Regions from separate parts of the Rothia sp. HMSC065B04 genome, predicted to be linked through region 1. Evidence: predicted binding sites of a transcription regulator. Region 1 holds the regulator's gene; the other holds the start of a gene.

Region 1 (4,818 bases):
AGCAAGTAAACGTGATTGGCCCCTCCGCTGAACTCTTCCAAGGTTGCGCCGAAGTTTTTACATACGTCCCGCATGATGTTTTCACAGGTTTTCAACATGTCATCTGTGAAGACATATCGACGGTATTTAGTTACAAACACCAACTGGACATGAAGATCCCAGATAGCTTGTCTTCCAGTGCGAATGTCTGCATTATCTGCCATGACACCAAGTATATAATGGAGATGTTATGTTGAAGCGTTACCGATACCGCGCATACCCAAAACCGGGCCAGGTCGAACCTATTGCCCGACTCTTTGGATGCGTGCGCGTAACCTACAACGACGCTTTAGCCCACGCACTAGAGACCTACCGGCTCACCGGCACTAAACCTTCAGCCGCTGAACTGTCCGCACGCCTGACTGCGTTAAAGAAAACCGAGGAACGATTCTGGCTGAGTGAGGTCTCCTCCGTACCCCTACAACAAGCCTTACGTGACTTGGATAAAGCCTATAAGGCTTTTTTTGCTACTGTCACTGGCCAGCGCAAAGGTAAACGCGGCGCTCATGCACCGCGCTTTAAAAAGCGCAGTCACCGCCAGTCAGCAAGGTTTACGAAGAACTCCGGGTTTATAGTGCATGAAACAACTCATCGAGTCGGTTTTGTGCGCTTGGCCAAAATTGGAAATGTGCGGTTCGTGCTGTCACGCCCTCTACCTGCTGAGCCATCCTCAGTCACACTCATTCGTGAGCCGGATGGGAAGTACTATGTCTCATTTGTTGTGGATGTGCCTGCTGAAAATATTCAGATACCGGAGCCTTCTGCATACGCTGTCGGTGTTGACCTAGGCCTGAATCGCCTGGCCGTAGCTGTCAATTCTGAGGGTGAACGGGTGTTCTTTGAGAACCCCCGCCCTTTAAAGAAGGCAGCGGCACGTCTTGCTACGCTTCAACGTCAGCTCTCCCGTAAAAAGCGCGGTAGCAACCGCTACGAAAAGCAACGCATCCGCCTAGCCAAAGCTCACGCCAAGGTACGCAATACAAGGAGCCATTACGCGCATCAGGTAGCAAACAAGGTGGTGGACGAGAACCAAGTCATCGCCCTGGAGAACCTGAATGTGGCTGGTCTGTCGCGTACCCGTTTAGGTAAGTCGGTATTGGATGCCTCATGGGGTTTATTACGCCGTCTGATAGAAGAGAAGGCTGATGAACGTCATCGCATGGTGGTCTTTGCTGACCGGTTTGCCCCCACGTCGCAGCTGTGTTCTGTGTGTGGTGAGCCGGGCGGTAGAAAGCCGCTGAATATCCGTGAATGGGCGTGTACCAAGTGTGGTATGCGCTTAGATCGAGATGCTAATGCGTGTGTGAATATTATGCTCGCCGCAGGACTTGCGGAGAGTTTAAACGAACAGAAGAGGGACGTAAGACGCCTGCTTGCGGGTGCTGTTGCTGTTGACGCTGTTAACCCACCGAGAGCCGCATACCTGTAGGGTATGCGGCTGGCAGGAGTCCTCTTTGTTCGCAAGGAGGAGGAAGTCAACCTCCCTCACGCGGCGTATACACAAAGACGCACAAGTCTATATGGGCGGCTGACCAGCTCAAATGAACTAGAAGCGAGCTAGAACAGCCGAGCTGTTTATCCCAGTGTAGCGGGTTTAGCCGGTTTAGCGCTGCGGCTTCGTATCATCCGCCGTAGCCGACTGGTGACGCTGACGGTACAGCACCACAGCCGAAGAACGCTGACGAGGCGCCGGGCGGGTACCGCGGGCAATATGCACCACGTCGCCACTGGTACCGGCGGCGAACACGCGCTCCGCCAAGCCCAGCTTCACCTTCGCATCCTCAACCTGATGCTGCAGCGCCGCAATCTGCTCCTGCTGATCCTCCACAAGGGACTGCAGCTCAATAATACGGCGAATACCCTCCAGGGAGACGCCCTCCTGCGAGAGCTGCTGAATCTGCTGCAGACGGTTAACGTCACGCTGCGAATAGCGGCGCGCCTTACCGGGCGCACGCGAAGGCTGGACCAGGCCGATGCGGTCATACTGGCGCAGGGTCTGCGGGTGCATGCCCGCCAGCTCAGCCGCCACAGAAATCACGAAAACCGGCCGGTCCACGCTGTGCAGCGGCTTGCCGCTACGGGACTTAGATGATGATTCTCGAGATGCCATGGTTTACTTCGCCTTCTTCAACAGATCCTTACGCGGGTTCTCCTGCGGTGCCAGTTTTACGAACTTATCGAATGCTTCCTGCGCCTCTGCGCTCAGCTCGGTGGGCAGTACAATCTCCGGGATGACCAGCAGGTCGCCGTCGCCGCCCTTAGCCTTGAAGCCGCGGCCCTTAGCGCGCAGTCGGCGGCCGACCTGGCCGGGTGCCAGGCGCAGCTTCACGGTGGATGCGTCGGGCAGAGGCACCTCAATCACTGCGCCGTCGACGGCCTCGGCGAGGGTGACGGGTGCGCGCATAATCAGGTTGTTTCCCTCGCGCGAATACACGGAGTCATCGGAGACGCGCACGGTGACCTTCAGATCGCCGCCGCGCAGACCCTTGCCGCGCAGGCGGACCTTCTGACCGTCCTTAATGCCTGCGGGGATGCGTGCCTCGGTGTGGGAGCCATCCGGCAGGAACACAGTCACGGTTGCGCCGGTGTATGCCTGAGCGAGGCTGATGCGGGTGCTGGTGCTGCTCTCTTCGGGGGCTGCGTGCTGTGCACTGCCGAAGCCGCCGCCGCCCATGCCGCCAAAGTCGGCGCTGGTGAAGCCTGCGGAGCGTCGGGAACCGCCGGCGCTACCGCCGAAGAGGCCGCCGAGCAGGTCGTCAATGTTGATGCCTGCGCCGCCGTTGCTGAAGCCGCCGAATGCGTCCGCGCCGGGGTAGCCGGTGTAGCTGCCACCGCCGAAGCCGCCACCTCCGAATCCGCCCATGCCAGATGCGCCGTAGCGGCGAATCTGGTCGTACTCTTCGCGCTGCTTCTTATCGGAGAGCACGTCGTATGCTTCCGAGATTTCCTTGAACTTCTTCTCTGCTGCGGCGTCGCCGGGGTTCAGGTCCGGGTGGTACTTGCGGGAGAGCTTGCGGTATGCCTTCTTGATGTCGCTTTCGCTTGCGTCTTCGCTGACACCCAGTGCCTTATAAAAGTCGTCGGTTAGCCAGTTTTCACTTGCCATGTTGTGTTTCTCCTTCTGCGGTGATGCGCCGCCCTCCTCGGTTACGGGACGGCTTGCAGGGGCACCGCGTGCTTGTCTTAATGCTCTATATAAAAGTTTAGTCTACTTGACTCAATTTTGAAAGGGCTGGGCCCAAAAAATAGCACCCCTACAAGCCTCTTGACCGCCGCAACAGCTCGCCACAGCCCGGATAAATAACCCTGGCAAACAACAGGGCGGGCACTCCCCCACCAGGGAGAGCACCCGCCCGTCGTTAGTTATTCAGCCAATGCTTAGCCGGCCACCTTACGGTGCGACAGCCACAGCCACCTGAGCGGTACGAACCACACGGTCGTTCACGCGGTAGCCGTAACGCAGAACCATGGAGACATGATCCTCAGCCACCTCGTCGGTGGGCTGCTGCAGAACAGCTTCGTGAATGTTCGGGTCGAAGGCGTCGCCTACTTCACCGAAACGCTCCACACCCTGCTTGCCGAGCAGCTCTTCGAGCTTGGTAGCAATGGAGGCGAAGGGGCCTTCCTGCAGGTCGCCGTGCTTACGTGCGGCGTCGATATCGTCGAGCACCGGCAACAGTGCGCCGACCAGGTCACCGATTACGAAGCCTCGCAGCTGCTCCTTTTCGCGAGCGGTGCGGTTCTTGAAGTTAGTGAACTCTGCCTGCAGGCGAAGCAGGGAGTCCAGGCGCTCCGCGGCGAGTGCCGCATCCGCAGATTCTGCTTCTACGGCGTCCTGGAGCTCAGCCTCGACGGCTTCCGCAGCGTCTTCGGGGCTTTCGACCGATTCAGCTTCGGGGTGGCCTTCCGCTGCGGGGGCGTTGAATGCCTCCTCCAGCGGGTCGGGGGTGGTGTTTTCCTGCTCAGCCATGATTACTTCTTCTCGTCTTCGTCGATAACCTCGGCGTCGACAACGTCCTCATCAGCGGCGGGCTTGGACTCGGATGCCTCAGCCTGTGCTGCTGCGTAGAGTGCCTCACCCAGCTTGGACTGGGATGCCTGCAGCTTCTCGAATGCGGACTTCACTGCTGCGTCGTCGTCGCCCTCGAGTGCCTTCTTCAGCTCGTCGACATCGCCCTGGACCTCGGTCTTGACGTTCTCGGGCAGCTTGTCGCCGTTCTCCTTCAGGAGCTTCTCGACGGAGTATGCGACGGACTCGGCTGCGTTGCGGGTGTCAGCAGCCTCGCGGCGTGCCTTGTCCTGCTCAGCGTGTGCCTCTGCGTCCTTGACCATGCGGTCGATGTCATCCTTGGAGAGGGAGGTGCCGCCGGTGATGGTCATGGACTGCTCAACACCGGTGCCCTTGTCCTTTGCGGAGACGTGGACGATGCCGTTTGCGTCGATGTCGAAGGTAACCTCAATCTGGGGCACGCCACGGGGTGCGGGGGCGATGCCGGTCAGCTCGAAGGTACCCAGGTTCTTGTTGTCGCGAGTGAACTCACGCTCACCCTGGAAGACCTGAATGGTCACGGAGGGCTGGTTGTCCTCTGCGGTGGTGAAGGTCTCGGAACGCTTGGTCGGGATTGCGGTGTTGCGCTCGATCAGCTTGGTCATCACGCCGCCCTTGGTCTCGATACCGAGGGAGAGGGGGGTGACGTCGATCAGCAGAACGTCCTTACGGTCGCCCTTCAGCACGCCTGCCTGTAGTGCTGCACCCATTGCCACGACCTCGTCGGGGTT
Region 2 (4,818 bases), on a different contig from region 1:
GACAGCGACGGATCGCAGTCACAATCCAGGTAGCCGAAACGCTCCATCGCACGGTGATGCGCCGCGTCCGGCTCCATGCCGCGGGCACGGTAAATGAGCTCCAGCTCGTTCGAATCCAAATCCAAATCGTGCGCAACACGCAGGGTCACCTGGGTCGGCTGGGAGGCATCCAGCAGCTCACGCTGAGAACGCACCGACACGAACTCACCCGCCGCCATCGACAGCGCACCCGCCAGCAGACCCGCAATACCCGACAGCAGAACCATCGAACTGGACGCGCCCGACGCGGTAATACCCATAGTCAGCGCCAGATTCGACACCAAACCGTCGTTAGCGCCAAAGACCGCCGCACGGAAATTACCCGAAAGCTTCTCGCGACCGTTAGTCGCCAGGGCGCGAATAATCTCCTCGTGAATCGCCTCGTCAGCCGCCATTTCCTCGGTGGCGTCCGGGTCCTCAGCGTAGGGGGAGCGGGACTCGGCGCGCTGAGCCATCGCAAGAATAAACACCGAACCGAAGTTCTTCGCCAAGAACTGCAACACCAGAGACTGCATGGACGGGCGCACGTGAACATCCGCGTGTTCGCCGAGCATGTCACGCCAATGCTGCTGGTGACGCTTCTCCGCCTCGGCAACCTGCAGAAGGATCTCGCGGTCGGTACCCTCGGCGCGGCGAGCCAGGTAGCGGTAGATGCGCGCCTCCGACTCTTCATCAGCCAGGTAGCGGCGCCAACGCTTAATCTGCGCGGGGGAGGGGGAAGTAACTGCACTGTGGCGGGTCAGTTCGTGCTCGGTCGCCTCAGCTACGGTCCCTTCAGCCTCGGCCGCGTTAGCCTGAAGCTTCTCGGTCTGCTCGCCGTGCTTGTCTTCGCCGTGCTCGTTTGGGGCGTGCGTGCTCATATCTCTCTTTCCGCCGGGTACGGGCCGCGCCGAGTATCTTTCGGGCGCTCAATCATGTGTTCGATCTGTGTGCTCTGTGTTGATCAGTGAACCACTGTAGAGCACTCCGAACAGAAAATCTAGGACGGCCTAACCCGGTGTTATTGTTCGCCTCAACGTACTTTGTGATACCGCACGGGCGAGGAACGATAGGTGAACTCGACGTCTATCTCGTGCAAAAAACCGGGCGGGTGCACCCTCCGTCAAGGAGAGCGCACCCGCCCGGTTTGTGGCTCTAAAAGATAGCGTCTACATGGCTTGCCGCCATAAGTAGGCTGCAGTTTAGAGGCTACAACTTAGATGGTTGCGGCTTAGATGTTGCCTTCGCCGTTCTCCAGGAATGCGCGGATGAACCACTGGAACTTCTCCAGCTCGGCGGTCTGACCAATCAGCAGGTCCTCGGTGACGGGGTCGGACTCGCCAGCGAATTCAATCGCCTTGCGGTGAGCCTCAATCACGCGGGTGTAGACGTCGTTCAGGGCGCGCAGGTGAGCGGCGACGGGTGCGCGGCCAACTGCGTAGTCCTCGACGGTGCGCTGTGCGACCAGTGCGCCAGCCAGACCGTTGGGGGTTGCGCCCAGGGTTGCCATGCGCTCTGCGATGGCGTCAACGAACTCGCGGACGGTGTCGACCTGGGGGTCAATCATCTCGTGAACGGCGATGAAGCCGGGGCCAGTCACGTTCCAGTGAGCGTGCTTCAGCAGCAGGTGCAGGTCGTTCAGGTCGTGCAGACGTGCCTGGAGAACCTCGGAAATGCCCTTGCCTTCTTCGAGGGTCAGGCCGGGTGCGGTGTAGTTTGCGAATGCCATGATGGTCTCCTTCATGATGCTGTGATGCTTGTGGTTCGGTGGGATCTGTTGCCCCGCCGAATCGTTATTATGAGTAAATCATTTTAAGAAACCGCTGTCAAGGTTATTTTGAGTAATTCGTAATAAATTGTCATCTATGTGTCACACTGCACTTAAAAGCTCCTGCCCAAGCTTGCCTGCCCCAAATGCCTGCGTGGCTCACCGCTCAGGCGCGCACAAAGGGTGGGACGCGCGGTATCTCATATCGCGCATCCCACCCTTTATGGTGAAGCGTATTCAGTTTTCTGCAGGGCTTCCAGCCTTTCTGCAGAGCTTCCCGCGTGTGAATCGGGTGGCTACGCCAGCGCGCGAACCGCCTCCAAGGTCAGCTCCTCATGCTTGAGGCGCACGGTGCCCAGCTCCGCCGGAACCTCCAGCTCGCCCGGCACAACAATGACACGCATACCCGCCGCGGTCGCACTGCGCACGCCCGACGGGGAGTCCTCAAGAGCCACGCACTGAGTCGGATCAACACCCAGACGCTCCGCCGCCAAAAGATAGGGCTGCGGGTTCGGCTTGGGGTGGGTGGTCTCATCATTGCCAATAACCACCGAGAACGTGCCCTCGGGTGCCGCATCCGCGGTGCGGCGAGCCACGGAAGTGGTCGCATTCGTGACGACTGCCGCCGGAATCTGCGCGTCGCGAACCTCCGAGAGGAAGCGCTCAATGCCGGGCAGGAATTCGACCGGCTGCTGCGCCAGGGTTTCGTGCACCTTCGCCACCAGTCGATCGTTAATCTCCTCGTCTGGCAGGTTTACGCCGCGCTCGCGCAGGCGATCCAGGGTGAACTGCATGGATAGGCCCAGGCAGTCGAGGGTGTCCTGCTCGGTCCAGGTGCCGCCAAATTCTGCGGTGAGAGCAACCTTTGCGGCAGCCCATACGGGTTCGGTATCGACGAGGGTTCCGTCGTGGTCGAAGAGAATGGCGGCGGGGAAGGTGTTCGTAGTCGTCATGTCATTAAGCCTACCGGTTTATTTCTGGGGCGAGCGTAGCACGGCGTCCCCAATCGTCACCAAAAAATCCGTACCCGCGTTCTGGGGGTTCTTGGCGATAGTGAGCAGCGCATCGGCAACGTCTTCACGGGCAATCGTCGGAATGCCCGGAGTTCGCTCGACGCTCGCCATATCAAACACCTTCACCCCGCCCTTACCGGGCTTGTCGGTCAGCCTGCCCGGATGAGCACGCGAAATATACGGCTGATATTCGACAACCAGGGCGTCCGCCTTAACCTTGTCGGTAAAAATGCCGCGCATGATGACCTTGCACACCAGGCGCATGGGGAGGGATGCGGTCCGTACCGTATCGCCCACACCGTAGGCGCTCATCAGAACGCAGTGCTTCACGCCTGCGCCCGTGACCGCCTCCATGATGAGAGGCAGGCGCTCCTGCATGAACGTGGAGGAGAGAAATTCTCGCACCGTGGCTTTCTGCCCCAGGATGCTCACCATGACGTCCTGTCCGGAGGATACTGCGGCGAGTCGCTCGGCATCATCTAGAATGCCGGGGGTAATCGTGAGGTTCGGGTGGGTTCCCAGTAGTGTTCGCGCCTTATGGGGGTTGCGCACATAGGCGGTGACGGTGTGCCCCTGTTCTAGTACTTTGCGGGTGAAGAGGTAGCCGGTGCGGCCGGTTGCACCTAGAACCAGTATTTTCATGTGGGTCCCCATTCGTGACTGTGATTGTTGTGGGAGCCCGCAAGCACCCAGCCTCGCAAGTACCCAGTCCGGTCAGTATAACAATGCGGTTTTGACTGGGGCTTTTGTCCGGGGCTTTTGTTTGGGGGTCAGGGGTGTGAGGTGGGGTGAGGTGGGGTGAAAAATATGAAAATTTTTTTGCAGGAGGCTTGCGAAACATAATTGAGTGGAGTAGACTCAAGTTATGTAATGCAGGGGCGCATAGGATAAGCCCCTCGAAATGCGAAAGGAACATCATGGACAACAAGTTCACCACCAAGAGTCAAGAAGTCATCTCGGCGGCAAATACTAATGCTCAAACCGCCGGCAACCCCACTATTGAAACCGCACACATCCTCAAGGCCCTCATGGACCAGCGCGAAGGCGTCGCCGTAGCAGTCCTCAAGGCTGCAGGCCTGGATGTGGACGCTATCTCCGAGGCGGCATCCGCTGAAATCAAGAAGCTGCCGAAGGCATCCGGTGCCTCCGTGCAGAACGCCTCCCTCAGCCGTGCCGCGCTCTCCGCTCTGCAGGCGGCACAGACCCGCGCCCAGGGATTCGGAGATACCTACGTTTCTACCGAAATGATTCTGCTGGGCATTGCCAGCGGAACCGATAGCACCGCTGAAGCAATGCACAAGCTCGGCGCTACCGCAGAGCTCATCGCACAGACCATCCCCAACGTCCGAGGAGACCGCACCGTGGACACCCCCGACCCCGAGGGCACCTTCCAGGCTCTCGAAAAGTACGGCACCGACCTGACCGCCATTGCCCGCGCAGGCAAGCTTGACCCGGTCATCGGCCGCGACTCTGAGATTCGCCGCGTCGTGCAGGTGCTCTCCCGCCGAACCAAGAACAACCCCGTTCTGATTGGTGAGCCCGGCGTCGGTAAGACCGCCGTCGTGGAAGGCCTGGCACAGCGCATGGTTTCCGGCGACGTGCCCGAATCCCTGCGCGGCAAGACCCTCATCAGCCTGGACCTGGGCTCCATGGTTGCAGGCGCAAAGTACCGCGGTGAATTCGAGGAGCGCCTGAAGGCAGTCCTCGAAGAAATCAAGAAGTCCGAGGGCCAGATTGTGACCTTCATCGACGAGATTCACACCGTTGTCGGTGCTGGCGCATCCGAAGGCTCCATGGACGCAGGCAACATGCTCAAGCCCATGCTCGCCCGAGGCGAGTTGCGCCTGATCGGTGCCACCACCCTCGACGAGTACCGCGAGAACATCGAGAAGGACCCCGCCCTGGAGCGCCGCTTCCAGCAGGTGTACGTGGGCGAGCCCAGCGTAGATGACACCATCGGTATTCTGCGCGGTCTGAAGGAACGCTACGAGGCACACCACAAGGTGCAGATTGCTGACT

Evidence for each region. The regulator HspR, encoded in region 1, represses chaperone genes until heat shock. The targets are predictions, from matches to a motif close to AAGTTGAGTCNNNNNGACTCAACTT.
Region 2: a site for HspR is predicted at 3,640-3,664, ahead of clpB (ATP-dependent chaperone ClpB). Genes of this name have one in related genera too.

Annotation. Positions count from the first base shown of each region.
Region 1 is NZ_KV808408.1:786,742-791,559, forward strand. Features, by position in the region: gene tnpA (IS200/IS605 family transposase) at 1-203, opposite strand, end outside; gene HMPREF2845_RS06385 (RNA-guided endonuclease InsQ/TnpB family protein) at 230-1,468, shown strand; gene HMPREF2845_RS06390 (heat shock protein transcriptional repressor HspR) at 1,643-2,149, opposite strand; gene HMPREF2845_RS06395 (DnaJ domain-containing protein) at 2,153-3,145, opposite strand; gene HMPREF2845_RS06400 (nucleotide exchange factor GrpE) at 3,431-4,009, opposite strand; gene dnaK (molecular chaperone DnaK) at 4,012-4,818, opposite strand, start outside.
Region 2 is NZ_KV808406.1:312,660-317,477, forward strand. Features, by position in the region: gene HMPREF2845_RS01395 (VIT1/CCC1 transporter family protein) at 1-899, opposite strand, end outside; gene HMPREF2845_RS01400 (Dps family protein) at 1,250-1,747, opposite strand; gene HMPREF2845_RS01405 (HAD family hydrolase) at 2,083-2,739, opposite strand; gene HMPREF2845_RS01410 (NAD(P)-dependent oxidoreductase) at 2,758-3,441, opposite strand; gene clpB (ATP-dependent chaperone ClpB) at 3,717-4,818, shown strand, end outside.